2 regions of the Curtobacterium subtropicum genome follow, and region 1 is predicted to be linked to the other one. Evidence: predicted binding sites of a transcription regulator. Region 1 holds the regulator's gene; the other holds the start of a gene.
What was found. The regulator HspR, encoded in region 1, represses chaperone genes until heat shock. The targets are predictions, from matches to a motif close to AAGTTGAGTCNNNNNGACTCAACTT.

Region 1 (15,775 bases):
CCGAGGGGAGGGTGTTACTCGGTGATGGTGAGGGGCACGCGGACGGTGTCGATCTTGTCGCCGGCGTTCTCCTGGACGACGCGCACGTTGTACTTCACGGGGTACGCGCCCATCCCGCGGTTGATCGTCCACTGGCCGCGCGCGTTCGCGATGGCGGTCGCGGGGTTCGTCGGGTTGTCGCCCCAGACGTAGACCGTCACCCGGGTGCCCGGGGTCGCGGTGCCGGTGAAGGTCTGGACACCGGCGGGAGCCGTGCTGTCCGCCGTCGGGCTCGTGACCGTCAGGTCCGCCGGCTTCCCGATCCATCCGTACGGAGCGACACGGATGTTGTTGATCTGGTTGACCTTGCCCTCGGCCGCAGGCTCCTGACGGACCCCGATCTGGTCGTAGTTCGTGTTCGCCAGGGCGCGGCGGATCTCCCACTTCCCGGTCGTCTCGTCGGCCTTGGTGACGATGTTGTACGACTCGACCGCGGGGTTGTCCAGGCCGAACGGGTTGAACACGATCGTCGCGCCGGGGGTCGCCATGCCTGCGAAGACCTGGTCGCCCGGGTTGAAGAAGTCGCCGTCCTTGAAGTTCGTCAGCTCGAGGTCGCCCGGCTGGCCGATGCCGTCGTAGGGACGCAGGTTCCAGTTGGTGAGCTCGTTCACCACGCCGGCCTGCGGCGTCTGCTTCACGGACAGCAGGGGGTAGGTGGTGTCGGCGAGCCCGCGGCGGATCTGCCAGTTGCCGAACTGGTCCACGGTCGTCGTCATGTTGTACTCGGGGTTGCGGAACCCGTGCACGTTGAACGTGATCGTCGCACCGACGGTCCCGCGGCCGGTGAAGAGCTGCTCACCGGGCATGAACGTCCCGTTCTTGACGTGCGAACTGATCTGGACGGACTCGGCGACGATCGGGGCGGTCGAGGACGCGGTGGTCTCGGTCGTCAGCCCGCCCTTCGACTTCGCGGTCACCTCGAGCTCGATCTTCCCCGAGCCCAGACCCGTGAGGTCTCGGCTGAAGGAACCGTCCGCGTTCGAGACGGTGAACGAGTCGATCTGCTTGCCACCGGACACGATCGTGACCTGGGCTCCCGCAGAGGACTGTCCGGTCACCGTCATCGCGCCGTCGGCGAACGTCTCCGGCGCGTCGATCGACACGGCGGCGCCGAAGTCGGCGACGGTGGTGGTGGTCTGCGTGCCGTCGATGCCGGTCTGCTCGACGGTCAGGGTGTGCTGGCCCGGGCCGATCGGGTTGATCGGGAGGGACCACGTGCCGTCGTCCGCGACACGGGTGCTGCCGAGCGTGTCCGAGCCGTTCTTCACGGTGATCGTCGCACCGGCGGCACCCTCACCCGAGACCACGGCCTTCTGCGTCACGTCCGCGTCGAACCCGACCTGCGCGGTGGGCTGCTTCACGGTCGACTTGCCGGGGTTGATCGTGACCTCGGCGGAGGTGACGTTGTAGCCCTTCGAGACGCCCGTGACGACGAGCTTGTACTCGCGGTCCTCGAGCGTGTCCCCGTCGATGACGGCGCGGTAGGTGCCGTTGGTGCCGACGGTGAGCTCCTTGAGCGGGGCGTCGGCCTTGCCCTGCTCGTAGATCTTCAGCTTCGCACCGGACTGCGCGGCACCGCTGACCACGAGGTCGTCGCCGGGGTCGAGGGTCGCGTCGTCCTCGGGGCCGGTGATCGACACGGCGGTGCCGTAGTCGAGCTGCACCTCGGCCGAGTTCGCCACCTGGCCGCGGATGTGCTGTTCGACGCGCACGTCGAACGGGCCGCCGATGTTCGGCGGGTTGATCGCCAGGGAGTACTTGCCCTCGGCGTCGGCCATCGTGGTCTGGATCTGCCGCTCCCCGTGGAACGCGACGATCGAGCTGTTCGGCGTCGCGGTGCCGGTGATGTGGGCGACCTCGTTGACGTCGTCACTGAACGCGCCGGTCGCGGTCAGGTCGGACACCGCCAGGTCGACCTCGACGTCGGACTCTGCCACGCTCTCGCTGCCGGCGAAGGCCTCGAGGTGCACGGTCGTCTTGCCCAGCGCCAGCCCGTCGAGGTCACGCGACCACGAGCCATCCTCCTTCACGGTGACGTTCTTCGACTTCGTCGCACCGTCGGCGGTCTTCCACGACACCTCGACCGAGTCCGCACCGTCTGGCGCGATGCCGTCGACCAGCTTCGCCGTTCCCGCCTCCAGGTTCACATCCGCAACATTTGCGACTAGCCGAAGCAGCTTGTCTGGGAGGCCGAGAAAGCGGTAGGAACTGCCAGCAGACGTGCTGAGAGTGAGAATGAAGTCCTCGTGCGTGCTGTTCCACTCGGGCGTGGAGGTGAGCCAGGTGCCGTACTGACTGCCATCCAGGTTCTGCTTCGCGCGGAGCCGGCCGCTCTGCATCGACCACAACGAACTTCCGTTCGAGCATTCTTCACTTCCGGCCCCGCGAGGGGAGAGGAGTCCCTTGCCCCAGCCTGACGCCGCAACGAGACACTTACTCCTATCTTCATTCCAGAGGCGGAACCACTCAAAGCCACCCGCAGCTTGGACGAAGTCGGCTCGCCAGGTTCCAGCCTTCGACCTAGCCTCCTGTTCGGAGTCGGCGCTGTAGCTCCAAGGGCTGCTCGTCTTCCAGTACCGGTACTTGCCATCGACCGGCGATGTGACCAAGTGCAACGTCGTCCCGCCGCGCTTCTGCTGAAGGGGGTCGGCGGTCGTCGCGCCAGCGGCCGGAGCGACGCTCAGCCCCGCGGCGAGGGTGGCTGCGGCGACGCCGGTCGCGGCCGCAGCTCGAAGGAATGACTTCATGTGAATGAGGTGTCTTTCGGGATCGGGCCGCTGGGAGCAGCGGCGTCTCACACAAGGAGTAATAAATATCACATGCACACGCTGTGAACCTGCCGAGTGTGATGACTACGGAGACTTGCGCCGCCTCGACGCAACTTCACCCCTGCGCGCTTGACTCTCGCCGGTCCCTGAGTAAACTTGAGTGCAGCGGACGCAACTCCGCGTAGGCTTCAGCAAGACAGCACCCCAACCGAAGGAGCACCAACACATGGGACGTGCAGTAGGCATCGACCTCGGCACCACGAACTCGGTCGTCAGCGTTCTCGAGGGTGGCGAGCCCACCGTCATCGCGAACGCCGAGGGCCTCCGCACCACGCCGTCGATCGTCGCGTTCACGAAGGACGGCGAGGTCCTGGTCGGCGAGACCGCGAAGCGCCAGGCCGTCACGAACGTCGACCGCACCATCGCGAGCGTGAAGCGCCACATCGGTACCGACTGGAAGGTCGACATCGACGGCAAGAGCTACACGCCGCAGGAGATCTCGGCCCGTACCCTCGGCAAGCTCAAGCGCGACGCCGAGCAGTACCTCGGCGAGGACGTCACCGACGCGGTCATCACCGTCCCGGCGTACTTCAACGACGCCGAGCGCCAGGCCACGAAGGACGCCGGTGAGATCGCCGGCCTCAACGTCCTCCGCATCATCAACGAGCCGACCGCGGCCGCGTTGGCGTACGGCCTCGACAAGGGCAAGGAGGACGAGCTCATCCTGGTCTTCGACCTCGGTGGCGGCACGTTCGACGTCTCCCTGCTCGAGGTGGGCAAGGACGACGACTTCTCCACGATCCAGGTCCGGGCGACCTCGGGCGACAACCGCCTCGGCGGCGACGACTGGGACCAGCGCATCGTCGACCACCTCGTCAAGAAGTTCAAGGACGAGCACGGCGTCGACCTGTCCACGGACAAGATCGCGAAGCAGCGCCTGAAGGAAGCCGCCGAGCAGGCGAAGAAGGAGCTCTCGTCGCAGATGTCGGCGAACATCCAGCTCCCGTACCTGACGCTGACCGCCGAGGGCCCGCTGAACCTCGACGAGACCATCTCGCGCGCGCAGTTCGAGCAGATGACCTCGGACCTGCTCGACCGCACGAAGAAGCCGTTCAACGACGTGATCAAGGAGGCGGGTGTCAGCGTCAACGACATCGCCCACGTGGTGCTCGTCGGTGGCTCGACCCGCATGCCCGCCGTGGCCGAGGTCGTCAAGAGCCTGACCGGTGGCAAGCAGCCGAACCAGGGCGTCAACCCGGACGAGGTCGTCGCCGTCGGCGCCGCGCTGCAGGCCGGTGTCCTGAAGGGCGAGCGCAAGGACGTCCTGCTCATCGACGTCACCCCGCTGTCCCTCGGCATCGAGACCAAGGGCGGCCTGATGACCAAGCTCATCGACCGCAACACCGCGATCCCGACCAAGCGCAGCGAGACCTTCACGACCGCCGACGACAACCAGCCGTCGGTCGCGATCCAGGTCTTCCAGGGCGAGCGCGAGTTCACCCGCGACAACAAGCCGCTCGGCACCTTCGAGCTCACCGGCATCGCCCCCGCTCCCCGTGGTGTCCCGCAGGTCGAGGTCACGTTCGACATCGACGCGAACGGCATCGTGCACGTGTCCGCGAAGGACAAGGGCACCGGCAAGGAGCAGTCGATGGTCATCTCCGGCGGCTCGTCGCTGCCGAAGGAGGACATCGAGCGCATGGTCCGTGAAGCGGAAGAGCACGCGGCCGAGGACAAGGCCCGTCGCGAGGCCAACGAGCGTCGCAACCAGGCCGAGCAGCTCGTCTACTCGATCGAGAAGCTCATCAAGGAGAACGACGAGAAGCTCCCCGCGGACGTCAAGTCCGAGGTGCAGGCGGACGTCGACGGGCTCAAGTCGGCCCTCGCGGGTGACGACGACGAGGCCGTGAAGACCGCCTTCGACAAGCTCAACGAGTCGCAGGGCAAGCTCGGCCAGGCGATCTACGCCCAGCAGGACGCTCCGTCGGCCGGCGGCGAGCAGCCGGCCGGCGACCAGGGCCAGCAGGCGGACGACGAGGACATCGTCGACGCCGAGGTCGTGGACGACGAGGACGACAAGGACAAGAAGTAACGATGCCGAACCCTGAGGACAACGCGCCCAAGGGCGACGTGCCGGAGGACGAGCCCCAGGTCGAGGGCGACGCCACCAACGCACAGGAGCCCGAGGACCTCATCGAGGCGGAGGGGCCGGACGTGGAACTCCCCACGGACGGCCCCGCCGCCGGCGGCCCGAGCGCTGACCAGGCGAGCGACCTCTCCCCGGAGGACCAGGCCCTGCTCGACGACGCCGCCCGCGGCATCGAAGAGGACAAGCTGAGCCAGGGTGACCGTGACCTCGTCGCCGACATGCGTGCCGACATGCTCCGCGCGCAGGCCGAGCTGGTGAACTTCCGGAAGCGCGTCGAGCGCGACCGCGAGGCGAACCGCGACGCCGTCATCGCCGAGGTCGTGCGGGCCCTGCTGCCCGCGCTCGACGACCTCAGCCGCGCCGAGGCCCACGGTGACCTCGCCGAGGGCCCGATGCAGGTCATCGCGCAGAAGATCCGCGGCGGCTTCGGCAAGTTCAAGCTGGAGCAGATCGGCGAGAAGGGCGAGCCCTTCGACCCGAACGTGCACGAGGCGATCGTGCAGCTCCCGACGCCGGGTGCGACCGGCCAGACCGTGGCGGACGTCGTCGAGCCGGGCTACAAGCTCGGCGAGCGCGTCATCCGTGCGGCCAAGGTCGCCGTCGCGGTCCCCGCCTGAGGCACGGGAAGGAGGTAGGGATTCATGGCCAGTCAGGACTGGTTCGACAAGGACTTCTACAAGGTCCTCGGCGTCGACAAGACGGCGAGCGACGCTGAGCTGAAGAAGACCTACCGGAAGCTCGCGCGGCAGTTCCACCCGGACTCCAACCCGGGTGACGCCGCCGCCGAGGCCCGCTTCAAGGAGATCAGCGAGGCCTACTCGGTGCTCTCCGACAAGGAGCAGCGCGCCGAGTACGACCAGGTCCGTGCCATGGGCTCGGGCGCCCGCTTCACCGCGGGCGGTCCGGGCCAGGGCGGCGGGTTCGAGGACGTCTTCGGTGGGATGTTCGGCCAGCAGGGCGGACAGCGCGTGCGCTTCGGCCAGGGCGGACGCGGCGGCGGTGCCGGCGGCTTCGAGGACATCCTCGGCGGGATGTTCGGTGGCGGCCAGGGCTTCGGCCAGTCGTCCGGCGGCTTCCGCGGGTTCGGTGGGCCGACGAAGGGACGCGACGTCACGGCGTCGACGACCCTCGACTTCACCACCGCGATCGCCGGTGACACGGTCAAGCTGTCGCAGGGGAACGGCCGTCCGGTGAACGTCCGCATCCCTGCGGGCGTCGCCGACGGGCAGAAGATCCGCCTGCGCGGCCGGGGCGAGCCGAGCCCGGACGGCGGCGAGGCCGGTGACCTGGTGGTCACCGTCAGCGTCCGCAAGCACCCGGTGTTCGAGCGCGACGGGCAGCACCTCCGCGTGGACGTCCCCGTGACCTTCGCCGAGGCAGCGCTCGGCGCGACGATCCAGGTCCCCACCCTCGGCGGCGAGCCCGTCAAGCTCAAGGTCGCACCGGGCACCCCGTCCGGTCGCGTCCTGCGCGTCAAGGGCCGCGGCGTCACGACGAAGAACGGCACGGGCGACCTGCTCGCGACCGTGCAGGTCGCGGTGCCGTCGCACCTGTCGGACAAGCAGCGCGAGGCCGTCGAGGCGCTCCGCGCCGCCCTGCCGGACGAGGACCCGCGCGAGGACCTGCTCGCCAAGGCGCGCGGGTAGGCGGTACCAGCAACAGCACGAGAACCGGTCTGGAGGCCCGGTGCGGCTCCGTCAGGAAGCCGCACCGGGCCTCCAGACTGTTCCAGGACCACCCGACGACGGAAGGGACGTGACGTGACCGACATGGACGAGGAGTCGCCCGTCTTCGCGATCGCGGTGGCGGCTGAGCTCGCGGAGATGCACCCGCAGACGCTGCGGCAGTACGACCGGCTCGGCCTGGTCGTGCCCGGGCGGACCCGCGGCGGTTCCCGCCGCTACTCGATGCGTGACGTCGCGCAGCTGCGCGAGATCGCGCGGCTCGGCAGCGAGGGGGTCTCGCTCGAGGGCATCCGTCGCGTGCTGGAGCTCGAGAACGAGAACCGGGCGCTGCGCGACCGCGTGCGGGAGCTCGAGCGGGCGCTGGCGGACCAGCTGATCAGCCGACCGGGCGCGCGCGTCTTCGCGGCGACGACCACGGGCGCCGCGGTACCGCTGCGCGCGGGGGTGCGACCGCAGCGGAACACCGCCGTCGTGCTGTACAGACCAGCCAGAAGGACGACTGACGGCTGACGCGGACCTTCCTAGCGTGACGGACGACCCGACCGGGTCACCGGTCACGATCCCAGGAGGTACTCCGTGCGTTCTCGTCCATCCGTCATCACGATCGCCGTCGGCACCGCGCTGACGGCCGTCCTCGCCTCGAGCGGCGTCAGCGGTCCGGCCTCCGCCGCGACCGGCGACGGCCTGCAGGTCGCTCCGTCGGCCGACGCATCGACGAAGGCGATCTCGATCCGCACCAGCCCGCCCACCGACGTCTCCGTGACGGTCGGCACCGAGGGCTTCACCGTCCGGGCGACACCGCACTGCGACCTGGCGCCCGAGTGCAAGAGCTACATCCGCGTCCTCAGTGCCGGGTTCAGCACCACCGTCGACACCCGGAACGGCGCGCTCGTCCCGTGGCCTGCGGGTTGGGCCGAGGGGGAGACGCGCACCGACGGACTCGTCTTCAGCGCTGCCTGCGACGGCAGCCGCTGCTACACCGAGACGTCCGCCGGGGTCTCGCTCGGGTCGATCACCCGACCGGTGACGCCGCGGGCGCTCTCCGCCGAGGTGACCGCGAAGGACGACGCTGCCCGGACCGCCCGCGTCGAGGGCACCGCGACCCCGGGTGCGTCGATCCGTCTCGTCGGGGACGAGGTCGCGCGAGCCGACTCCTCCGGGCGGTGGAGCCACGAGCTGCGGGGCCTCGCCGTCGGGGACAACGTCCGCACCTACCAGCAGTACGTCGACGGAGCCCTCCGGGACGACCGGCGGGTGACCGTCCGGATCGAGGAGACCCGGCCCGTGTTCTCGGGCGCGGTGTCCTTCGACGACGACGTCACGCAGCGCGCGCTGGTTGCCGGTGCGGGTGTCCCGGGCGCGCGCGTGGTGCTCACCGACGGCGAGACCACGATCGGCGAGACGACCGTCGGAGCGGACGGCCGGTGGTCGTTGCGGATCGACGCTCCCGATCGCGGCGGGGTCCGTCACCTGACTGCCACCCACACGGCTGCGGGACAGGGGCCGGAGACCGTGGGCATCGACGTCGACTACGGCCAGGCCGTCCGCATCACCTCGCCGGGGAACGGGTTCGTGATCCCGCCGGCATTCCCGGCGGTCAGGATCAGCGGGACCGCCGCGCCGGGGGCGGTCGTGCGGCTCTCCGAACGGGGTGCGAGCGGGAGCGACCTCGGCTCCGCGACGGCCGGTGCGGACGGTCGGTGGGCGATCCGGACGCCGGCGCTGCCGCAGCGTGACCACGTGCTGCAGGCCACGGCGACGTCGCGTGGTGCGAACTCGACGTCGGCCACCGTCGGGCTCCACGGCAACTGATGCGTAACGCACAGTATTCCGACTCCGTAGGTTGGTCAGGGTCCCGCTCGGGGCCCTGACCGACAGGAGAACACGATGCACGAACGACCACCGATCGCGGCGGCACTCGTCGTGGGGCTCGTCGCCCTCGCCGCCCTCGCAGGACCAGTACCGGCTGCGTCGGCGGCCGACCAGGACCAGACCAGCGCCGGGGCCGAGGCGATCCGCGACCTCGGGACCGCTCCGGAGCAGGCGCGGGCACTGGCCTACGCCGGTGTCCCGACCGGCGTCCGCGTCGAGGCGACGCAGTCGGGTCTGGTCGTGACCGCGAACCCGGTCTGCACCGGACTCGTCTGGGGGTGCAAGTCGATCATCCACTCCAGCGGGCGCGTGTTCGACCTGGTCGACACGACGAGCGGCTACACGGTGCCGTGGCCGTCCGACTGGCGCGAGGGGGAGTCGCGCGACGCCGGTGCCGTCTACTCGGCCGCGAGGGACTGGGTCTCGTGGTGGTGGAACTCGAACCGACCGGCCGCGCTCGGATCCGTGACCCGGCCGTACGCCGCACGGTCGTTGACGGCGACGGTCGTGAGCAAGGACGACGCCGCGCGGACCGCCCGCGTGACGGGGACGGCGACGCCGAAGGCCTCGATCCGCATCGGTGGGTCCGAGGTGACGACCGCCGACCAGTCCGGCAACTGGTCCTCCACCCTGCAGGGCCTGTCGGTGGGGGCGAACAGCCGCACGTTCCAGCAGTACGTCGACGGGTCGTACAAGGACCAGAAGACGGTGTCGGTGACGATCGTCGACCCCGTGCAGCCCGACCAGATCACGGGCAACCGGGGCTCGGCGACCCTGGAACGGGGGAAGACGTCGACCGTGTACAGCACGTACACCGCGAAGCGCGCCTTCACCACCCCGACGGGGCGGCTCGAGGTCGCCGCGCCGGCCGGTACGCGGTTCGCGAGCGGCCAGGACAGCCAGCGCGGGGAGTACCGGTCGGGTTCCTCGTGGTACTCCTTCGGTGGCAACACCCTCGTGAACGGGTCGCGCTCGAGTGACGGTCGGACCTACACCTTCGACCTCGGGCAGCGGAACTGGGACGTCGCGAAGGACCAGCAGTTCCGGTTCGGGCTGCGGGTCGAGACGCCGGTCGACGTCTCCCCGACCACCGGCTCCATGACCGGGCACCTGTCCGGGTCCTTCACCGGCGGCACGTTCGACACCACCGCCACGACGGACACGACCGTGGCCGACCAGCCCCTGACCGCTCGGGTCGCCGAGGTCGACGCCGCGCGGCGGACGGCGCGTGTGGAGGGCACCGCTCCCGGCGTCACGACCGGCATCGCGATCACGTGGGAGCGCAACGGCCAGGCGACGACACAGCGCGTGGAGCCGCGGGACGGGAAGTGGACGGTCGACGTCGACGGACTGCGTGCCGGGAGCAACACGGTGCAGGTGGAGGCCTTCGCCGGGCAACAGTCCCTCGCCCGGACGACCGTCGACGTGCAGGTCGACGCACCGACCTTCGATGCGTCGGTGACGTTCGCCGACGACGTGACCGAGCGGGCGACCGTGTCCGGGCACGGGGTCCCCGGCGCGCGGGTCGTGCTCCGGGACGGGTCGACGGAGGTCGGCTCGACGACCGTGGGGCAGGACGGGACGTGGACCGTGCGGCCGGCGGCACCGGGCCGCGGTGGGGTCTGGTCCCTGACCGCGACGCAGACCGCGAGCGGGCAGCCGCCGCAGTCGATCGGCGTCGACGTCGACTACGGAGCGGCCGTCCGGATCACCTCGCCGGGCGACGGGTTCGTCGTCTCGCCGGTGTTCCCGAGCGTCCGGATCAGCGGGGTCGCCGCCCCAGGCGCGGTCGTCCGGCTCGCCGAGCGGGGTGTCCCCGGCAGCGACCTGGGATCGGTCACCGCGGGCGCGGACGGTCGGTGGGCGGTGTCGACGCCGGCGCTGCCGGTCCGCGACCAGGTGATCGAGGCGACCGCCACCGGGCGTGGCGCGAACACCACGACGGCGACGGTGTCGCTCTCCGGCAGCTGACCGGAGGTCGAGGCGGACGAGCCCGCGGTGCCCGAGCGGCCCGCGGGCTCGTCCGCGTGCGACCACACGCGCCCGAGCACACGCGCCCCGACGGCGGCACAGTGACGGCGGCGCAGCGGTCGATCGCGTGGCCGGCGGGCTCGCACCGCACGGCGTCAGGGTGCCGGCGGTTCGTTCCGCTCCTCGGCGCGCGCCGTCATGCTCCCGCACCGGGGCGCGGCGAGCAGCTCGAGCTCCGGGTCGACCGGTCTGCAGCGACCTGGTCGCCCGGCACGGATCCGGTCGACCACCGTGCGCAGGCAGGCGCCGCACACCTCAGCGGTCCTTCCGGTCCGGGTCCGGCAGCAGGTGGATCCGGCTCGATGCCCGCTCCGCCAGGCGCCCGTCGCGGCTGTCCACCGCGATGCGCAGTGCCACGAGCCCGTTCCGGATGTGCTCCCACGGCAGCGCGGCGCGGACGTCGTCGTGGCGCAGCCGGTAGGTCAGACCGTCGAGCGCACCGCTCAGCGTCGCGGCGAGCAACGGGTTGTCGCACTCCGCGATGAACGACCGGTACACCGGCGTCACGGCATCGGCGCCCCACTCCCAACGAGTCTCCGCCATGCAATCGAGCAGCAGCCCGAGCCGACGGAAGAGCAGGGCGCGTCGGCGGTCGTCGAACTCGGGGATCGTCGTCCGGACGACGCCGCCGAAGAGCAGCCCGAGCGCCTGCAGGGTCGGCACGAGGTCCTCGCGCCGGGGGACGGTCACCCGCGTGTACCGGTTGGCGCGGAACTCGACCAGTCCGAGGTGCCCGAGGTCGGACAGTGCCTCACGCACCGGCGTGCGGGAGCAGCGCAGACGGCCGGCCAGCTCGTCGTCGTCGAGCAGGGTGCCCGGGGCGAGCACCCCACCCATGATCTCGGCGCGGAGCCGCTCCCTGGCCTGGTCTCGGAGCCGGGGCCGCACCCCGGCGTCTGGCGAAGCGAACATCGGCCCCTCTCGCACCGTCGTCCCACCCCGTCCGGGCGGTGCATCCGACTGTAGGGCCCCGGGATACCAGAGCAGACCGGTGATATACCGACGTTGTCCGGTCGCGACGTCCCGTGAGGGCGAGCTGGGTAGCCTTGGCCGGTGCCGTTCGACTTCGCAGACCACTTCCGGCGCCGCTCCGACGGCGACCAGCCGGACATCGTCGCGATCGACGGCACGGACCGCTTCATGCTCGACGAGGCGCCGTTCCTGCACGGTGACGCGCTCCGGCAGCCGGGTGAGGTCGCCGTGGTCGACGACCGCTACGGCGTGCTGACGCTCGGACTCCTGGCGCTGCACGGTTCGAGCGACATCCGCGTCGTGCAGGACTCCCTCGTCGGGGAGCGCGCCCTGACCGCGAACGCCGGCACCTTCGGGCGTCGGGGCTTCCACCACCCGGCGACCCTCGAGGACGCCTTCCGCGACGTGCGGCTCGTACTCCTCCGGCTGCCGAAGTCGAACGACCGGCTCGACGAGGTCGCGCGCGCGATCGCCCGGTGGGCCGCTCCGGACGTCGTCGTGGTCTGCGGCGGCCGGGTGAAGCACATGACCCTGTCGCAGAACGACGTCCTGCGCCGGTACTTCGGCGAGGTCACGGCGTCACGCGGACGGGCCAAGTCCCGACTCCTCATCGCACAGGACCCGCTGCACGCGGCCGCCGCGCGAGCGGACGTGACCGCACCCTGGCCCCGCACCGTGCACAACGACGAGCTCGGCATCACGATCGCGGCGCACGGCGGCGTCTTCGCCGGGACGTCGCTCGACCTCGGCACCCGGGTGCTCCTCGACGTGGTCGACGACGCGGTCCCGTCCGCGCGCCAGGCGGTCGACCTCGGCTGCGGCAACGGCACCATCGCGACGGTCCTCGCGCGCCGCCGGCCGGCGATCCGGGTGGTGGCGACCGACGTCTCGAGCGTCGCCGTCGCGTCGACCCGTGTGACCGCCGACCGCAACGGCGTCGGTGACCGGGTGGTCACGGCACGGACCGACGCGGGGGACGAGCTCGACAGCGGCTCGGCGAAGCTCGTGCTCTGCAACCCGCCGTTCCACGACGGCACCAGTGTCAGCACCGACGCGGCGGCGGCGATGTTCCGGAACGCGGCCCGCATCCTGCAGCAGGACGGCGAGCTCTGGTGCGTCTGGAACGGACACCTGCGCTACCGCGCCGACCTCGAGCGGACCGTCGGTCCGACGCGGCAGGTGGTGCGGACGTCCCGCTTCACCGTGACCGCGTCCCGCGTCACGTCCTGAACCGGCCACGGACGGACGGGAGGCCCGTGGCTGCGCAGCCACGGGCCTCCCGTCCGTGTGGTGGTCACGTCGGGACGCGACCCGGGCCGATCAGGCCGGGACGTAGTCGAACGTGTCCGGGTCCGGGCCGGTGCGGTGGCCCTTGTCCAGCGAGGTGATGGCGGTCATGTCCTCGTCGGAGAGCTCGAAGTCGAAGATCGCGAAGTTCTCCTCGACGCGCGAGCGGGTGACCGACTTCGGGAAGACGATGTCACCGCGCTGGATGTGCCAGCGGAGGACGACCTGCGCCGGGGTCTTGCCGGTGTTCCCTGCGATCCGCGTGATGGTCTCGTCGTCGAGCACGAGGCCCTGCGCGATCGGCGACCAGGCCTCGGTCGCGATGCCGTGCTCGCGGTCGTACGCGCGCAGTTCCTCCTGCACGAGGTACGGGTGCACCTCGATCTGGTTCACAGCCGGGGTGATCGTCGTCTCGGCGGCGAGGCGGTTGAGGTGGTGTGCCTGGAAGTTGCTCACGCCGATCGAGCGGGCCGTGCCGCCGCGGTAGAGCTCCTCCATCGCCTTCCACGTCGGGACGAAGTCCGAGACGGTGGGCAGCGGCCAGTGGATGAGGAACAGGTCGGTGTAGCCGCCGAGCAGGTCGGCCGACTTCTTGCCGTTCTCGAGTGCGGCCTCGGGGTCGTGGAACCCGTTGTTGAGCTTCGAGGTGACGAAGATCTCCTCGCGCGGGATGCCGGACGCCTCGATGGCCTCGCCGACCTCCTTCTCGTTGCCGTACATCTCGGCGGTGTCGATGTGGCGGTAACCGACCTCGAGCGCTGTGAGGGTGGCCTCCTTCGTGTCCGAAGGGTCGATCTGGAAGACACCGAAGCCGAGCTGCGGGATGGTCTTGCCGTCGTTCAGGGTGATGTTCGGAACGGTCATGACGCCATGCAACCAAACGGGTCCCAGGAGGCATTCCGGCAACGCTCAGCCGGGCGGGTCCGCAGCTGCGGAGTGCGCGAACCGGACCGGGGCCGCTCGCTCGATCCGGTTCGCAAGCGGGCGGACAGGTCAGGCCGCGACCGGTACAAGCGTGAACATGTACGTAGAACACAGAACATCACCGGCCGTGATGGTCCTCGTGACCGCACTCTGCCTGGTCGCCGCGCTCGTCGGAGCGCCGTCCGACCGGGCTGCTGCCGCGATCGACGAGCCGGGCGCGGCCCGCGGGGGAGTCGCGCCGTTCCGTGGGGCGATGCCCGAGGCGAGCGGTGCGAACGCTGCACCGGTGGTCCGGGCGTCCGAGGACTTCGAGAACGGCCTGTCGACCACGCCGGTGATGCTCGACCGGTACGTGGGTCGCTCCGGGCAGCGGTACACGGCCGACCCGCGGTGGATCGATCCGCAGCAGTGCAACGGCATCCTGACCAGCCAGACGAGCGGAGACGTCGCCGCCTGCTCCGCGAATCCACAGCTCCGGACGCTCGCGACCGTGCTCGGGACCGTGACCGGGACGGACCCGAGGTCGAACCACGCCGTCAGCGCCTGGACCCTGGACCGGCGCATGCCCGCGGACGCCGTGCAGGTGCAGCCGACCAGCCCCACGCAGCTCGGCGAGACCGGTCGCTTCGTCTCCTTCGGGGTCGCGGCGGCCGCGGCATCGTGCGACGTCGCGCACCCGGAGCTCGCGTTCTCGCTCGTGGACCGTGGCGAGGAACGCCCCGTCTCGGGGCCGATCGACCCGTGCACGGACCGACGTGCGCAGACCTACACCGTCGGCGGCGAGCAGATCAGGGCGGGTTCGTTCGTCTCACCCGGCGGGCTGCTGTTCGACGGCGACACCGTGCAGTGGCGGCTCCGGAACCAGCAGACGGCGTTCGACGGTAACGACGGCGCGATCGACGGGGTGTCGGTCCTCGACACGACGCCGCGTGTGGCGAACGCGTTCGCGGGGACGCCGGTCGTCGGGGACACCGCCCGCATGACCGCCCGGGTCGTCAACACGTCGGAGCTCGGGTCGAAGCCCGGCTGGTCGTACGCGGAGCGCCTCCCCTCGGGCCTGCGCATCGCAGGGTCGCCGCACCTGGAGAGCTCGTGCACGGGTGGGGCCGTGACCGCCGAGCCCGGCGGTGACCTGTTGACCGTGCACGGGGACCTGGCCACGGACGCGGTCGACTGCGCTGTGTCCTTCGACGTGACCTCGGACCGCGCGGGGACCTACACGCTCACTGCAGGCGACGTCGAGGCCCACCGGGGGGTCGACCTGCCGGACCCGGCGAGCGTGACGTTCCTGCCCGAGCAGAACGCCCTCGTGGCCACCGAGGAACCGGTGTTGACGGGCGACGACGCGGTCGCCGACCTGGGCGAGGAGATCGCGTTCGCCACGACGGTGCGCAACGCCGGGAACGCCCCGGTGCACGACCTCGGCGTGGTCGGGACCGCGGGCACGAGCACCTGCGCGGCGACCGACCTGGACCCGGGAGCGTCCACGGTGTGCACCTCGCCCCGGCGGCCGGTCGTGCAGGCGGACCTCGACCGAGGCCGCATCGACGATGCCGTCCGCGCCACCGCCACCGCGCGGTCCGGGGACCCGGTCGAGGCCACCGCGTCCGCGACCGCCCCGACCCCCGCGGCTGCACCCGCGGTGGCCGGGGTGCTCTCCGCGCACCGGGACGACCACGAGCCGCACCCGGGTGACGAGGTGACACTGGCGCTCCGGGTCGAGAACACCGGGAACGTCACACTGCACGACCTCGCCGCCGCCGTCGACGGTCGGGACGAGTTCACCGTGACCTGCCCCGCGGCCCCGCTCGCGCCGGGCGCGGACGAGGACTGCCGGGTCTCGGGGTCGGCGAGGCTCACCCAGCAGGAGATCGACGGCGGCGCGCTGACCTTCACCGCTCCCGTCACCGGTCGCGCGCCCGACGGCAGCGCGGTCCGGACGGACACCGCGGCCGAGCTCCCGCTCCCGCGGCGTGACGCCGTCGCGGCAGACGCCACCGCCGCGATCGTGCCCGGAGCGGGGACCGTCCCCCTCGCCGGGGACGAGG
Region 2 (15,775 bases), on a different contig from region 1:
CGGCGGCCCGACGCGGACACGACGTCATCTCGACGCCCGACGACCAGGTCTACCTCGACTACCGGCAGAGCGACCTGCCGAACGAGCCGATCCCGGTGTCGATCGTGCTCACCGTCGACGACGTGTACGCGTTCGACCCGGTGCCCGCGGAACTCACCGAGGCGGAACGAGCGCACGTCATCGGCGGACAGGCGAACATGTGGACCGAGCACGTCGACTCCGTCCGGCGACTCGACTACCAGCTGTTCCCCCGCGTGGTCGCGCTGTCCGAGGCCCTGTGGTCGGCCGACGTCACCGGACCCCGTGACGTCGACGACTTCCGGCAGCGGCTCGAGCACCACCTCGCCCGGCTCGACGCGCTCGGCGTCGAGTACCGGCACGGGTCGGGCCCGCGCCCGTGGGAGGAGCGGCCCGGCGTGCCCGGTCGCCCCCAGACGCGCGCGGAGCGCGCCGCGTACATCGACGCGGTCACCGCGAACATCGCGGACGGCGGTCCGACGCCGTAGCCGCGACCGGACGGCGGACGGGAGGCCCGTGGCGCGCCCGCACCGCGCCTCCTGTCCGACCATGGCCGTGACGGGAGGCCCGTGGCGGCCCCGGCACCGCGCCTCCCGTCCGACCCGTGTCCGGTCCGGATCCGCGGTCGCGTCTCCGGGCCGGGCGTCAGTCGTCCGCTGCGGGGATGATCGACTCGAGCAGGCGGAGCACCCGCTCGCCGTCGACCGCGTCGGGGTCGAGCAGCCACTGCACCTGGAGTCCGTCGGACGCGGCGATGCCGAGACTCGCCAGGTCGACCGGATCGAGGTCCGCACGGATCCGACCGGCCGCCTGGTCCGCGGCGATGAGCTCGGCGAGGTCGGCGCGGAGTCGGCTGAACCGCTCGCGCATGAAGTCGCGGGTGGCCGGGTGGCCCTCCTGCACCGCGTCGGCGGCGAGGGTCGTGTAGAGCTGCACGAGCCCGGGGACCTCGCGGTTCCGCGAGGCGCTCTCCCGCATGTCACCGATCGCCGACCGCATGCGGTCCGGGGCGTCCTGCTCGCGGACCTCGTGCTCGCGGTAGACGGCGAGCAGCAGTTCGTCACGGCTCGGGAAGTAGTGCCGCAGTGCCGCGTGGGTGATCCCGAGCGCGTCGGCGACCGACCGCAACGAGGACGCGTCGACGCCCTGCGCGGCGACCATGCGGATCATCTCGTCGAGGATCTGTGCACGGCGCTCGGTGCCCTTGCGGTACCCACCGCGTCGGGGCGGGATCGCGCCGTCGTCGTCGACCTCGTGCGTCATCCCACCAACTTACCGCTGGAAGGTTTTCGCGCCACCCCGTCGTGGCCGAGGTCGCCGCGGTCGCGGTCAGGAGTCGTTCGGCTCCGCGGCACCGTCGGGGTCGACCGTGTACTCGTCGACCGGCGCCGGCGTGCCGTCGGCGAGCGCGTCGGTGATCTGGGACAGGCAGCGTGCGAGCACCTCGTTGTCCTCGCTCGACAGGTGGTCCATGACCCCCACCACGGCCTCGTGGAACCGGGCGTACGACGAGTCGATCTTCTCGGCGGCCTGCACCGTGGGCTCGAGCACCTGGGCCCGACGGTCGGTGGGGTGCGGCACGCGGACGATGTCGCCCTTCGCCACGAGCCCGTCGACGATCTTCGTGACCGACGCGTTCGAGACGTTGAGCATGACGGCGAGGTCCTTCGGCCCCATCGCCCGTCCGTCCCGGTGCGCCTGCAGCATGTACCGCACCGTCAGGAACTCGTTCTTCGTCAGCCCGCTCTCGGCGCGTGCCTGTTCGAGCTGCTGCTCCTCGGCGTGCTGCAGCTTCAGGAGCGCGTCGACGGCGACCTTCGCGGCCCTGGACCGCGGCTCCCTGGCGTAGAGGTGGACGTGCTCGCGGCGGACGACGGTCAGGGGCATCGGCGGATGGTGTCTCTCTGTCGGGCGGATCCGGTCGGAGCGGGTGGCTACGCGGTGGGCGCCGTGAAGAAGTCAGCGTACGACGGCTCGCTGCGCGATGACAGGAGCGAGGGGTCCTGGATGCGGCGGGACACGTAGGCGTCGATGACGGCGGGGTCGGTGAGCCCGACCCGCGTGTGGGTCGCGGAGAGCCGTGACGACCGCGGCATCCCGGAGTACGTGCTGTGCATGGGTGGTCCCGCCTTCCTGCGTCGTTGCCGTCCTGGTCGGACGAGGAGACTGTTTCACGACGTGAACGATCAGTGCAACGAACCTTTCGCGTTCTGTACGGTTCGCGCGGCACCCGACCGGACGGGGCCAGGATGGACGGCATGGCCTACACCGCCGCGGACGACCGCTACGACTCCATGCCCTACCGCCGGACCGGCCGATCCGGCCTCGACCTGCCACTGCTCTCGCTGGGCTACTGGCACAACTTCGGCGACGACAAGCCGTTCGAGACGCAGCGGGCGATCAGTCGCCGGGCGTTCGACCTCGGCATCACGCACCACGACCTCGCGAACAACTACGGCCCGCCGTACGGCGCCGCCGAGGTGAACTTCGGCCGGCTGATGCGCGAGGACTTCCGCCCGTACCGCGACGAGATGGTGATCTCGACGAAGGCCGGGTGGGACATGTGGCCCGGGCCGTACGGGCAGGGCGGCGGCTCGCGCAAGTACGTCCTCGCCTCGCTCGACCAGTCGCTCGAGCGGATGGGCCTGGACTACGTCGACGTCTTCTACTCGCACCGCCTCGACGCCTCGACGCCGCTCGAGGAGACGATGGGCGCGCTCCACGCCGCCGTGCAGCAGGGCAAGGCGCTCTACGTCGGGATCTCGTCCTACGACGCCGAGCGCTCCCGGCAGGCCGTCGAGATCCTGCGCGACCTCGGCACGCCGCTCCTGATCCACCAGCCGTCGTACTCGATGCTCAACCGCTGGATCGAGGACGAGGGGCTCCTCGACGCGGCCGGTGAACTGGGCTTCGGCGTGATCGGCTTCACCGCGCTCGCACAGGGGCTGCTCACCGGGCGGTACCTCGACGGCGTGCCGGAGGACTCGCGCGCTGCCGCGGGAAAGTCCCTCGACGCCGGCAGCCTGACGGACGAGGTCGTCGGCCACCTGCGGGCGTTGGACGACATCGCCTCCGAGCGCGGCCAGAGCCTCGCGCAGCTCGCGCTCGCGTGGGCGCTGCGCGACGAGCGGGTGACCTCGCTCGTCATCGGGGCGTCGCGCGTGGAGCAGCTCGAACAGAACGTCGCGGCGCTCGGCAACCTGTCCTTCACGGACGACGAGCTGCGTCGCATCGACGAGCACTCGGTCGGGGTGCTCGACGTCGACCTGTGGTCAGGCGCCCGTTCCGGTCAGGTGAGCTGACCCCCCGACCGGTCGACTCGGCGGTACGCTACACATCAGTGGGGCGGATCGCCGGGTCGTCCTGCGGGCAGGACTGAAGCCCACCACCGTGGCAGCGGTGATGGGCTCCGGGTTGCCCTCCGAGTGGAAGGCCGAGGGCGCAACAACCGCCCCCGAGTTCTACGACTCGGGACCAGCATACGCGAGCCCGCTCGCGTATGCAGCCCTCGGCCGCTCCCGCTCGACCTGTGGCGGAAGGGCCAGTAGGCAGGGCGGCCCGTACCCGGTCGGGTACGGGCCGCTCCGGTCCCCGGTGTCAGGCCAGGCCGAGGCGCTCGTCGAGCAGCGACAGGAGCCGCTCGCGGAACGGCACCGCCGACCAGCCGTGGTCCGCACCGTCGACGATCGTCAGCCGCGCTCCGGGCAGCAGCTCGGCGTACCGGCGGCCGTACGACACCGGCACGATCGCGTCCTCGGTGCCGTGCACCACGTCGGCGGGACCGGTGTACCCGGACACCGGGCCGTAGACGTCGAGCCCGTCCTGCACGTCGGCGATGAACGCGCCACCGAGGGGCATCCCGCCGAAGTCGAACCACCCGCGCTCCCGGACCGGCGCGAGCGGCTGCCCCTGGATCTCGTCGTGCTTCGTGATGTCGTCCACGACGACCCCGGCGGGCGACCACAGCGTGAGCGTCCGGACGAGCGAGGGTTCCCGCGCCGCGGCGAGCGCCGACTCCACCGCGCCGAGGCTGTGCGCGACGACGTGCACGCCCTGCCCACGGTCCGCAGCGTGGATCATCGCGACGACCTGGTCGACCTCGTCGCGGATCGTGATGTCCGCGAACTCCCCGTCGCTGACGCCCTGGCCCAGTCGATCGTGGCTGCGGACGACGACCCCGCGCGCGACCAGGTGCCGTGCGGTCTGCACGAACAGCTGGTGCCCGCCGAGCGCACTGTCGCTGAACCCGTGCACGAGCAGCACGACGGGGGCGTCCTCGGCGGCACCGTCCTGCGGCTCCCACTGCCAGCCGCGGACCGTGCGGCCGCCGTGGTCGAGCGTGGTCGGGGTGGTGCGCGGGTCGACACCCCGCAGCGGCACGGTGGCCATCAGTTCGTCCGGTCCGCCCAGCCGGCCGGCAGGTCGCCGGGAGCGGTGTCGATCACGGACTCGTCGTCCTCGCCGACGTGCTCGAACAGGGTGATGTGCGCGAACTCGGGGACGACGTAGATCGGGTAGGTCGGGCCCTCGTCGCGGAAGCGCTGCATCTCGTCCAGGTGGTCGTTCTGGAAGAGGACGGTCTTCGACCCGTCGAGCTCGATCCACCGCGGGAAGAAGATCGTGCCGTGCAGGACGCGCTGCTCCGGGATGACGTTGACGACGACGCTGGTGCCGGTCGGCTCGTTCCAGGACACCTTGTAGACGCCGGCGGCCAGGGCGACGAGGTCGACCGTCTGGTCCTTCACCCAGCGGCCGCCGACGTGACCGGTGTGGATGCGGTAGTCGATGGTCGTCGCGTTCTTGACGTACATCTCGTACTGCCAGCCGTTGGCGTACGTGTAGACGAACCGGTGGCCGACGATGCCGGTGAGGTCCTGGGGCGGTTCGGGGTGTTCGACGGAGATCTGCGTGCTCATGGATGCAAGTTTGCTCCCGAACTGGTTTTGTTGCAAACACTCTTCGCTGCTAGGTTGCCGTGTGTGCAGGGTACGGACGGGTCGGACGGCACGACACAGGTCGCGCGCAGGCTGAGCGACCGCATCGGACCCTTCCGCCGCGCCCTGCTCCGGACATCGCGCGAGGTCGCCGACCTGCCGGACATCCCGGACGCACAGGTCGAGGTGATGCGCGCACTCGCGGCGGGGACCACCGCACCCTCCGCCCTCGCCGGCCGCCTCGGACTCGCCCGCTCGACGGTGAGCAACCTCGTGTCGGCGATGGAGTCCGCCGGACTCGTCGAGCGGCGCCTCGCCGCCGGCGACGGTCGCCGGACCGAGCTCCGCCTGACACCCCTGGCCGAGGAGCGACTCGCGGCGTACGACGAGGCGTCGACCACCGTGCTCGTCGAGGCACTCGACCGGCTCTCCCCCGAGGACCGGGCCGCGCTGGCCGCCGCACTCCCCGCGCTCGAGCACCTGCACCACGAGATCACGCACCGCGCGGACCGCTGACCTCCGTCGTTCGACCTCCGTCGTTCCGCTGCTCCCAGCGGGCTCTGAGCAGTTCTTTGGCACTCGTGAGGGGAGAGTGCTAAAACCGTTTGCAGTTGAGTCGAAGGGACTCAATGCAGACCATGAAGGAGTTGATCTCGATGACGATGCAGTTCGACCCGTTCCGCGAGCTCGACCGACTCGCCGGTTCCCTGCTCGGCGCCGGCGCAGGTGCTCCCCGCTCGATGCCGATGGACCTGTACCGCACGGGCGACCACTACGTCCTCGACGTCGACCTGCCGGGCATCGACCCGGGCTCGGTCGACGTGGACGTCGACGGTTCGGTGCTCACCATCCGCGCGGAGCGCACGCTCGGTGCCCCGGAGGGCTCGCAGTGGCTCACCCGCGAGCGCCAGCCGGGCACGTTCGTCCGGCAGCTCACGCTCGGTGACCACCTGGACACGGCGCGCATCAGCGCCGCCTACGACAACGGCGTCCTGAGCGTGACGATCCCGGTCAAGGAGTCCGCGAAGCCGCGGAAGATCGACGTCACGACCGGCGGCGGCGCACAGCAGCTCGCGGTCAGCAGCGGTTCCGCCGAGTAGTCCGGGGGTGCCGGTGACGACAGTCCTCAACGCGCTCCTCGCCGTGGCGGTCGTGACCGCGGCCCTCGTCGCCACGAGCCTCGACCGCCGCACCGCCGCCCTGCTCGGGGCCGGCGGCAGCACCGTGGGCAGCTTCCTCACCTGGGTCCTCGCCCCGCGGGCGTGGACCGACGTGGCGATCGTGCCCTGGGTCGCCGCCGTGGCCGGGACAGTTGCGTGCATCGCGCTGTGGAGCGCGGTGCGCCTCTACTCCGGCATCTTCGAGCCGTCGCGCGCACCGCGTGACGACGACACCGCCGCGCTGGCGACGGTCGGTGCGGAGACGTGACCACGTGACCACGAGACGGACGGGAGGCCCGGTGCCAGCTGGCACCGGGCCTCCCGTCTGCGGGCGCGTCCCGTCCGTGGTCGCCTCCCGTCCGCGGTCGCCTCTCGTCACCGACGCGCGACCGGCGGGACCGTCACTCCTTGTTGAGCGTGTCCTGCACCGCGCCCGCGGTCTTCTCGACCACGTTCGGCAGCTCCGTCGTGCCGTAGAACCGCACGTCCGGGTGCGTGGGCGGCGGCATCGGCACCGACGAGGTGGGGCCGTCGTGGTACGAGTACTCGCCCTTGCCGTCGAACGACGGACCGCTCGCCCAGGGACCGTCGCCCGCCTGCGCCCCGTCCGAGAAGTTCAGGTACTGGTAGCTGAACTCGGTGTGCTCCTTCGCCTGCGGGAAGTTGTTCGGCACCGGGAAGTCCTCGATCCCCTTCTCACGCAGCTCGGCGGCCGCGGTCGCCCACATGTTCTGGTGCATGGTGTCGCGCGCGAGCAGGAACGACAGCAGGTCCCGCACGCCGTGGTCGTCGGTCATGTGGTAGAGCCGTGCGACCTGCACGCGCCCCTGCATCTCGGCGTTCGCGTTCGCGGTGAAGTCGGCGAGCAGGTTGCCCGACGCGGTGATGTACGAGCCCTGCCACGGGTTCCCGTTGCTGTCCACCGGCCGCGCCCCGGCGCCAGCGACGATGCCCTGCTGGACGTCCGTCCCACCGACGATCGCGGCGACGGTCGGGTCGTCCTGCACGGCGTCCTCGGTGATGCCGAGCGGGCTCTTCTCGAGCAGCTGGGCGATCATCGTCGCGAGCATCTCGACGTGGCCCATCTCCTCGGCGCCGATGCCGAACACCATGTCGCGGTACTTGCCGGGCATGTGCATGTTCCACGCCTGGAACTGGTACTGCATCGCGACGGAGATCTCGCCGTACTGGCCGCCGAGCACCTCCTGCAGCTTGCGGGCGTAGACCGCGTCGGGCTTGTCCGGGGTGCTCGTGAACTGGAGCTCTTGCTTGTGGAAGTACAACTCGTTCTCCTGTCTCGATGATCGTCGTGCCGGGGTCGTGGCGACCGCCTCGTCGTCGGCACGGTGGGTGGTCACGGCCGACGGTCGGCCGCGCCGACTGGACGCCCGTCCGGGGTGGACGGATCACGCGGTCGGGCTGACCGGATCACGCGGACGGAAGGTGCCGAGCGGCCTAGCGTGGGCGTCATGGACCTCCATCTGCACGACCGTGTCGCCCTCGTCGTCGGCGGACGCGGGACGATCGGCTCCGTCGTCGCGGAGACCCTGCGGCGCGAGGGCGCACGGGTCGTCGTCGCCTCGCGGAGCGCCGACGGGGACGACGCCGTGGCACTGGACACCGCGTCGCAGGAGTCGGTCGACGCCGCGGTCGCCCGGGTGCTCGAGCAGCACGGACGCATCGACGTCCTCGTGGTCACCGCCGCTCCGGCCGCCGGCACCCTCGACCCCGACCGCGCGTCCGATCCCGAGCAGGTCGCCGCCGCGATCGACGGCAAGGCCCTCGGCTTCCTCCGGGTCGCGAACGCCGTGCTCCCCGTGCAGCGCGAGGCGGGCTGGGGTCGCGTGGTGGTCGTGAGCGGGCAGAACGCGTACCTGTCCGGCAACGTGACGACCTCGCTGCGGAACGCGGCGACGAGCATCATCGCCGGGAACCTCGCCGACCAGTACGCGGGCACGGGCGTCACCGTGAACGTCGTCAACCCCGGCCGTGTCACGGACGAGCCGTCCGCCGCGGTGCAGCCCGGCGCCGGCGGCGAGTCCAGCCCGCAGCAGATCGCCGACCTCGTGACGTTCCTGTCGTCCCCGCGCTCGGTCGTCAGCGGCGAGTCGGTGTCGATCGCGCACCGGGTGCTGGGACAACTGACGATCTGACGGGTTCGTCCTGCAGGACGACCCCGTTCGTCCCGCCGGACGATGCCCGACGACGGGGTCACCCGCCAGGCTCGGTGGCATGGAGAGCTCGACCAAGCACGTGATCGCCACCCTCGCCACCTGCGCCGCGATCGTCGTCGTCACCGCGGTGGCCCTCGTCGCGATGTCCCCGATGCCGTGATCACCCGTCGTGCGATGATCGAACCGTGACCGACCGGCGGACGTTCATCCGGCCCGTGCGGGGCCGGTCGATCGTCGTCGACCTCGTCCTGGCCGGGTGCGCGGCGCTGCTGTTCGCCGCGCCGATCGACCTCGAGCTCGAGCACGCCAGCCCTCTCGCCGTCGCCGTCGCCTGCGTCGCGATCGCCCTCCGGCGCATCTCCCCGAGCTCGGCGATGGTCGCCACGGTCGCGCTCGGCCTCGTGCAGGTGGCGGGCGGCGAACGGCCGTCGCTCGTCGACCTCGCCATCGCCGTCGTCATCGGCACCGTCGCCGTCGTCGGGACGCGGTTCGAGGCCGTGCTCGCCGGACTGCTCGCTGTGGTCGCCGGGGCCTCGGCGTCCATGTACCTCTCCACCACCGGTTACCGGTACGCCCTGCTGCTGAACGGCCCGCGTGACCAGGTCGTCCTGGTGCTCGTCGCGCCCGCGCTCGTGCTGCTCTCCGTCTGGGCAGCCGGGCTCGCCGGGCGGGCCGTCCGGTCGCAGAACGCCGAGGCCGTCCGTCGGGCCGACGCCGAGGCGGCAGCCAGCCGGGCGGAGGCCGTGGCCAACCGCGCCGAGGCCGTCGCCACCCGTGCGGTCGACGAAGCCGAGGCCGAACGCATCCGCGCCGACATCGCCCGCGACGTGCACGACGTCGTCGGCCACTCGCTCGCGGTCATCATCGCGCAGGCGGACTCGGTGCCCTTCCTCGACGACGAGGCCCGCATCCGCGAGGTCAGCGCCACCATCGCCAGCACCGCCCGCAGCTCCCTGGTCGAGGTGCGGCAGGTGCTCGGGCACATCGACGGCTCGGACACCGCGAACGACCCGACGTCGTTCGAGGAGATCGTCCGCGGCATCCGTGACGCCGGCGTCGACGTCGAGCACGCCGTAAGAGGTGTCGCCAGACCGCTCGGCGCGGTGCACGGCACCGCTGCCCGCCGGGTCCTGCAGGAGATGCTCACGAACGCACTCCGCCACGGGGCGCCCGGCGGCGCCGTCGAGGTCCGGGAGACCTGGCGGTCCGCCGACCTCGTGCTCGAGGTCGAGAACGCCGTGCCGTCGAGGGCCCTGCCCGTCGGTGCGGGCCTCGGGCTCGAGGAGCTCGCCGCCGCGGCGACCGGTGCCGTGCCCACCCGCACCCCGGTGACGGGCGAGCAGCCGACGGTCTCCTCGACCCGGGGCTCGGGACGGGGCCTCACCGGCATGCAGACCCGACTGACCACCATCGGCGGGTCGTTCGACGCCGCCGTGCTGGACGCCGTGTTCGTCGCGCGCGCCCGCATCCCGTTCGACGTCCGAGGGGGGACCACTCGATGACCGACCCGATCCGCATCCTGCTCGTCGACGACCAGGCACTCTTCCGCGCGGGGCTGCGCGTGGTGCTCGACGCGCAGCCCGACATGCAGGTGGTCGGCGAGGCGTCCGACGGTGCCGAGGCCCTCGACCGCGTCCGCGACCTCCGCCCTGACGTCGTGCTCCTGGACATGCGGATGGCCGGGACGGACGGCGTCGAGACCGTCCGTCAGCTCTTCTCCGGCACGTTCCCGGGGCCGCTCCCCCGCGTGGTGGTGCTCACGACGTTCGGTCTCGACCCGGCCGCGGCGACGGCCATCCGGCTCGGCGCCAGCGGCTTCCTGCTCAAGGACACCACGCCGCCCTTCCTGTTCGCAGCCGTCCGGGCCGTGCACGAGGGCAGCTCGGTGATCGCGCCGAACGACCTGTCGCAGCTGTTCGGCGCCGACGTCGACCGTGCGCCCGCCCCGCAGCCCGAGGCGTTCCAGACCCTGACCGACCGGGAGCGCATCGTGTTCGGCTGGGCGTCGCGCGGGCTGTCGAACGCGGAGATCGCGGCGAAGGAGTTCGTCACCGAGTCGACCGTCAAGACGCAGATCTCGAGCATCCTGGGCAAGCTCGCGCTCCGCGACCGGGTACAGCTCGTCGTGTACGCGCACGACCACGGGCTGGCGGGCGCCCGCGACACGTAGGCCGGAGTGCGCGCCGGTCGCGTCGCGCGGTGCGCCGACCGGGGACGGCCTGGAGGCGCGTGGCAACGGTGATCCGCGCCTCCCGGCCGACACGGGGCTGGCTCCGGCGCGTGCCGGCCGCGACCAGCGTCCGCAGGCCGACACGGGGCTGGCTCCGGCGCGCGGCGGCGGTGACCAGCGTCCGCCCGCCGACCCGAGACCGCTCGACCATGGGAACGCGAGAAGGCCCCCGGATTCCTCCGGGGGCCTTCTCTCACCTGGTGCGCGAGGGGGGACTTGAACCCCCACGCCGTTTCCAGCACACGGACCTGAACCGTGCGCGTCTACCAATTCCGCCACTCGCGCCAGCCCGGCAACACTAGCACGCGTCGGAGGGTGCCCGTGACCACGCACAGACGGGCACGAGCGCCACCCACTACCATGCAGTGGTCCCTGACCGACGAACACGGAGACACATGGGCCTCTTGGACAGCTTCGAGCGAGGGTTGGAGCGTGCCGTCAACGGCGCCTTCGCGAAGACCTTCCGCTCCGGCGTGCAGCCCGTCGAGATCTCCAGCGCCCTGCGGCGGGAGCTCGACACGAAGGCCGCCGTGGTCTCGCGCGAGCGGATCCTCGTCCCCAACGAGTTCACGGTGCGCCTCGCCCCGCCGGACCACACGCGCATGGCGGACATCGGTCGACCGCTCATCGACGAGCTGTCGCAGATGGTGCAGCAGCACGCGGTGGCGCAGAACTACTCGTTCTCAGGGCCGGTCACCATCACCCTGCAGCAGGACGGCACGCTGTCCACCGGGATCCTGCAGATCGACTCGTCGACGGTCCAGCGGGACGTGGCATGGGTGGCCGTGCTCGACATCGGCTCGCAGCGCCACCGGCTGCACCGCGGGCGCACGGTCATCGGGCGCGGCACCGACGCGGACATCACCGTCGCCGACACCGGGACGAGCCGGAAGCACGTCGAGGTCATCTGGGACGGCAAGCACGCCCAAGCCAACGACCTCGGGTCCACGAACGGGTCGAAGCTGAACGGCGAGCGCTTCCAGCAGGCGATCGTCGAGCCGGACTCCACCATCGAGATCGGTCGTACCCGTATGGTGTTCCGGGTGATCCCGGAGAACGACGGAGGTGTACGATGACCACGGGCCTGACCCTGCTCGTCCTGCGCTTCGCCTTCCTCGCGGTGCTGTGGCTGTTCGTGTTCGTCATCGTCTTCGCGCTGCGGAGCGACCTGTTCGGCCAGCGCGTCCGCACCATCCCGACCGACCCGAAGGCCGGAGCGTCGTCACCGACGACCCCGGCCGTCCCCGCGGCCGCTGCTCCCGCCGCAGCCGCACCGGGGGGCTTCACCGAGCTGATCGGCCAGCCGTCGGGACCGACGCAGCAGCAGTCCGGTGCCGGGCAGCACCCCGCGTCGGCCGTCGCGACACGCCTCGTCATCACCGAGGGCTCGCGCGAGGGCATGGAGATGCCCCTCGGGGGTGGTCCGATCACGATCGGTCGCTCCAGCGAGTCGAACGTCGTCATCCGCGACGACTACACCTCGACGCACCACGCCCGCCTCGACCTCCGCGGCGAGGGCTGGGTCCTGTCCGACCTCGAGTCCACGAACGGCACCTTCGTCAACGGTCAGAAGGTGACCGGACCCGTCACCGTCGCGGAACGGACGCCGATCACGATCGGGACGACGACGTTCGAGCTGCGGCGGTAGCCGGGACATGACGGCTCGCACGCTGAGCGCCGCTGTGTCCCACGTGGGGCGCATCCGTGCCAACAACCAGGACTCCGGCTACGCCGGCACCCACCTGTTCGCGGTCGCGGACGGCATGGGCGGGCACGCCGGCGGCGACGTCGCCTCGGCCATCGCCATCCGCCGCATCCGCGAGGTCGACCGCGAGTTCCCGTCCGCACACGACGCCGAGTTCGCCCTGCAATCCGCGCTCATCGCCGCGAACCAGCTCATCACCGAGACGGTCTTCGAGCACCAGGAGCTCACCGGAATGGGCACCACGGTGTCCGCGCTCATCCGGGTCGGTGAGCAGATCGCGATCGCCCACATCGGCGACTCGCGGATCTACCGCATGCGCGACGGCGAACTGCAGCAGATCACCTCGGACCACACCTTCGTGCAGCGCCTCGTCGACAGCGGACGCATCACGCCGGAGGAGGCAGCGGTGCACCCCCGGCGCTCCGTGCTCATGCGCGTGCTCGGCGACGTCGACGCCGCGCCCGAGGTCGACACCGCCGTCATGGACATCCAGACGGGCGACCGCTGGCTCCTGTGCTCCGACGGTCTGTCGTCGTACCTGGCCGAGGAGCGGATCCGGCACGCGCTGGCCTCGAACATGGACGCCAACCAGGTGACGCAGCGCCTGGTCAAGGAGACGCTCGACCACGGCGCCCCGGACAACGTGACCGTCGTCGTGATGGACGTCACCGACACCGAACCCGAGGACGACGACGCCGCCGCGACCACGGTCGGTTCCGCGGCAGCCCCGTTGACCTTCGAGGCGTCGACCGGCCGCAAGCCGATCCGCCTCCCCACGATCCTGCTCCACCCGCTCAAGGTGAGCTCCGTGCCCGAGGACTCCCACTTCGAGCCGGAGTCCGACCAGTACTTCGCCGAGCTCATCGCCGAGGACCGTCGGCGCCGCATCCGGCGCCGGGTGGCGTGGTCGATCGCGCTCGTCGTCGCCGTCGCGGCGCTGGTCGGCGCGGTCTTCCTGGGCTGGCGGATCACCCAGGCCCACTACTACGTCGGCACCGACCGCGGCACCGTCGCCATCTACCAGGGCGTGCAGCAGTCGATCGGCCCGATCGCACTGTCGGACGTCTACGAGGACACCGACATCGCGGTCTCGTCGCTGCCGGACTACACGCGCGAGAACGTCCGGTCGACGATCAACGCCACCTCCCTGTCGGACGCACGCGACATCGTGGACCGGTTGCGGAAGGCCGCCGAGACGGGACAGGACCAGGCGGGCACGGGCGGCGACACCGATTCGTCGCCGTCGCCCACCCCGAGCGGGTCGGCCTCGCCGACGGACGACGCCTCGCCGTCCGCGAGCCCGGGGGCCACCTGATGAGCACGGCGACCGCGCAGTCCTTCACGCAGGCGATCACGATCAAGCTGCGTGAGCCGGCCCGTGCCCGCAACCTCGAGCTGGTGCTCCTCGTCATCGCGTGCGGCATCTGCGCCGGCGCGATGGTGCTCGTGCAGCTCGGCACGAAGGGCCGGATCTTCGACACCGGCGTGCTCTGGGTCGGAGCCGGGATCCTCGGGCTCGCACTCGTCATGCACGTCGTGCTCCGGGTCGTCGCGAAGCACGCCGACCCGTTCGTGCTGCCGATCGCGCTGGTGCTGAACGGCATCGGCATCGCCGAGATCTACCGCATCGACGTGCACAACGGCCTGACCGGCTGGGACGCCATCGGGGTCAAGCAGATCGTCTGGACGATGCTCGCGATGGTCCTGGCGACGATCACCGTCGTCGTGGTCCGCAACCACCGCTTCCTGCAGCGCTACCGCTACATCTTCATGTTCGCGACCATCGCGCTGCTGCTCCTGCCGATGCTGCCCGGCATCGGGGAGAACATCGGCGGCGCCCGGGTGTGGATCCGCATCGGTCCGTTCTCGTTCCAGCCCGGCGAGCTCGCGAAGATCACCATGGCGCTGTTCTTCGCCGGGTACCTCGTCACCGCCAGGGACTCCCTGTCGATCGTCGGTAAGAAGTTCGCGGGCATGACGTTCCCCCGCGCCCGCGACCTCGGTCCGATCCTGGTGATGTGGGCGTCGGCGATGGCCGTCCTCGTGTTCCAGCGCGACCTCGGCACCGCACTGCTGTACTTCGGCCTGTTCCTCGTGATGATCTACGTCGCGACCGCCCGACTCGGCTGGGTGGTCATCGGCCTCGGGCTGTTCATCGGCGGTGCGCTCGTCGCGCAGTCGGTGCTCGTCTACGTGCGCGGGCGCTTCGAGCAGTGGCTCGACCCGTTCAACCAGGAGATCTTCGACCGCCAGACGCAGGGCAGCTACCAGCTCGTCCAGGGGCTCTTCGGCTTCGCGAACGGCGGGATCACCGGGACCGGCCTCGGCCAGGGCCGCCCGTACATCACGCCCGTCGCCAACGCGGACTACATCGTCGCGTCACTCGGCGAGGAGCTCGGGCTGATCGGCGTCTTCGCGATCCTCGCTCTGTTCATCGTCCTGGCGTCCCGCGGCCTCCGCGTGGCCTTCATGGCGCAGGACGACTTCGGCAAGCTGCTCGGCGTCGGCTTCGGCTTCATCATCGCGCTGCAGGTCTTCGTCGTCGTCGGCGGCATCACCCGGATCATCCCCGTGACCGGCCTGACGACACCCTTCATGGCCGCCGGTGGGTCGTCGCTCATCGCGAACTGGATCATCGCGGCGATGCTGCTGCGACTGACCGACTCGATCCCCGCAGAACAGCGCGTCCAGCAGGGCGCGGTGCCCGCCGCCCGCGGCCGTTCCGGACGCGGTGCGACGACCAGGAAGGAGCGCTCCCGGTGAACCGACAGCTCCGCGGCGTCTCGACCGTCATCGTGCTCATGTTCGTCGCCCTCTTCGTGTCGACGACGTCCATCCAGTTCTTCGCGGCCGACTCCCTGCGTGCCGACTCGCGGAACTCCCGCACCATCCTCGACAGCTACTCGACCAAGCGCGGCGCCATCCTGGTCGACGGCAGTCCGATAGCCGAGTCCACCCCGTCGGACGACCAGTACCAGTACCAGCGCAAGTACACGAACGGTGCGCTGTACTCCGCCGTGACCGGGTACTTCACGATCGGCCAGGGCAACACCGGCATCGAGAGCGCCGAGAACGCCGTGCTCTCCGGCAACTCCGACGCATCGTTCTTCCAGAACCTCAACGCGATCCTCACCGGCCAGGACGTCCAGGGCGACAACGTCAACCTGACCATCGACCCCGCCGTGCAGCAGGCCGCGTACGACGCGCTCGGCGAGAACAGCGGCGCCGTCGTCGCGATCCAGCCGTCGACCGGCAAGATCCTCGCGATGGTGTCGAAGCCGGCCTACGACCCGAACGCGCTGACGTCGCACGACACCGCGCAGGTGAAGCAGCAGTACGACGCCCTGCTCCAGCAGACCCCGACCCCGCTGCAGAACCGCGCGATCGGCGGCGACCTGTACACGCCGGGCTCGGTCTTCAAGCTCGTCGTCGCGTCCGCCGCGCTGAAGGACGGCAAGTACACGCTCGACTCCGAGTTCCCGAACCCCTCCCGCCTGCAGCTCCCGGGGACGAGCACGTACATCAACAACGCCGAGGGCGGCTCCTGCGGTGGC

Region 2: a site for HspR is predicted at 5,561-5,585, ahead of QUG98_RS05720 (Hsp20/alpha crystallin family protein). Genes of this name have one in related genera too.

The regions. Positions count from the first base shown of each region.
Region 1 covers NZ_JAUCMM010000013.1:60,846-76,620, reverse strand. Annotated here, with positions in the region: gene QUG98_RS14975 (Ig-like domain-containing protein) at 15-2,186, opposite strand; gene dnaK (molecular chaperone DnaK) at 3,034-4,899, shown strand; gene QUG98_RS14965 (nucleotide exchange factor GrpE) at 4,902-5,573, shown strand; gene QUG98_RS14960 (DnaJ C-terminal domain-containing protein) at 5,598-6,602, shown strand; gene QUG98_RS14955 (heat shock protein transcriptional repressor HspR) at 6,726-7,151, shown strand; gene QUG98_RS14950 (Ig-like domain-containing protein) at 7,218-8,453, shown strand; gene QUG98_RS14945 (Ig-like domain-containing protein) at 8,529-10,484, shown strand; gene QUG98_RS14940 (GntR family transcriptional regulator) at 10,800-11,456, opposite strand; gene QUG98_RS14935 (class I SAM-dependent methyltransferase) at 11,598-12,746, shown strand; gene QUG98_RS14930 (aldo/keto reductase) at 12,837-13,667, opposite strand; gene QUG98_RS14925 (DUF7507 domain-containing protein) at 13,858-15,775, shown strand, end outside.
Region 2 covers NZ_JAUCMM010000003.1:81,036-96,810, reverse strand. Annotated here, with positions in the region: gene QUG98_RS05760 (beta-N-acetylhexosaminidase) at 1-506, shown strand, start outside; gene QUG98_RS05755 (TetR/AcrR family transcriptional regulator) at 664-1,281, opposite strand; gene QUG98_RS05750 (MarR family winged helix-turn-helix transcriptional regulator) at 1,348-1,905, opposite strand; gene QUG98_RS05745 (hypothetical protein) at 1,953-2,135, opposite strand; gene mgrA (L-glyceraldehyde 3-phosphate reductase) at 2,277-3,320, shown strand; gene QUG98_RS05735 (alpha/beta hydrolase) at 3,616-4,407, opposite strand; gene QUG98_RS05730 (phenolic acid decarboxylase) at 4,407-4,934, opposite strand; gene QUG98_RS05725 (MarR family winged helix-turn-helix transcriptional regulator) at 4,998-5,468, shown strand; gene QUG98_RS05720 (Hsp20/alpha crystallin family protein) at 5,609-6,052, shown strand; gene QUG98_RS05715 (hypothetical protein) at 6,066-6,380, shown strand; gene QUG98_RS05710 (manganese catalase) at 6,514-7,395, opposite strand; gene QUG98_RS05705 (SDR family NAD(P)-dependent oxidoreductase) at 7,582-8,265, shown strand; gene QUG98_RS05700 (sensor histidine kinase) at 8,472-9,788, shown strand; gene QUG98_RS05695 (response regulator) at 9,785-10,456, shown strand; tRNA gene QUG98_RS05690 (tRNA-Leu) at 10,715-10,801, opposite strand; gene QUG98_RS05685 (FHA domain-containing protein) at 10,912-11,592, shown strand; gene QUG98_RS05680 (FHA domain-containing protein FhaB/FipA) at 11,589-12,164, shown strand; gene QUG98_RS05675 (Stp1/IreP family PP2C-type Ser/Thr phosphatase) at 12,172-13,536, shown strand; gene QUG98_RS05670 (FtsW/RodA/SpoVE family cell cycle protein) at 13,536-14,984, shown strand; gene QUG98_RS05665 (peptidoglycan D,D-transpeptidase FtsI family protein) at 14,981-15,775, shown strand, end outside.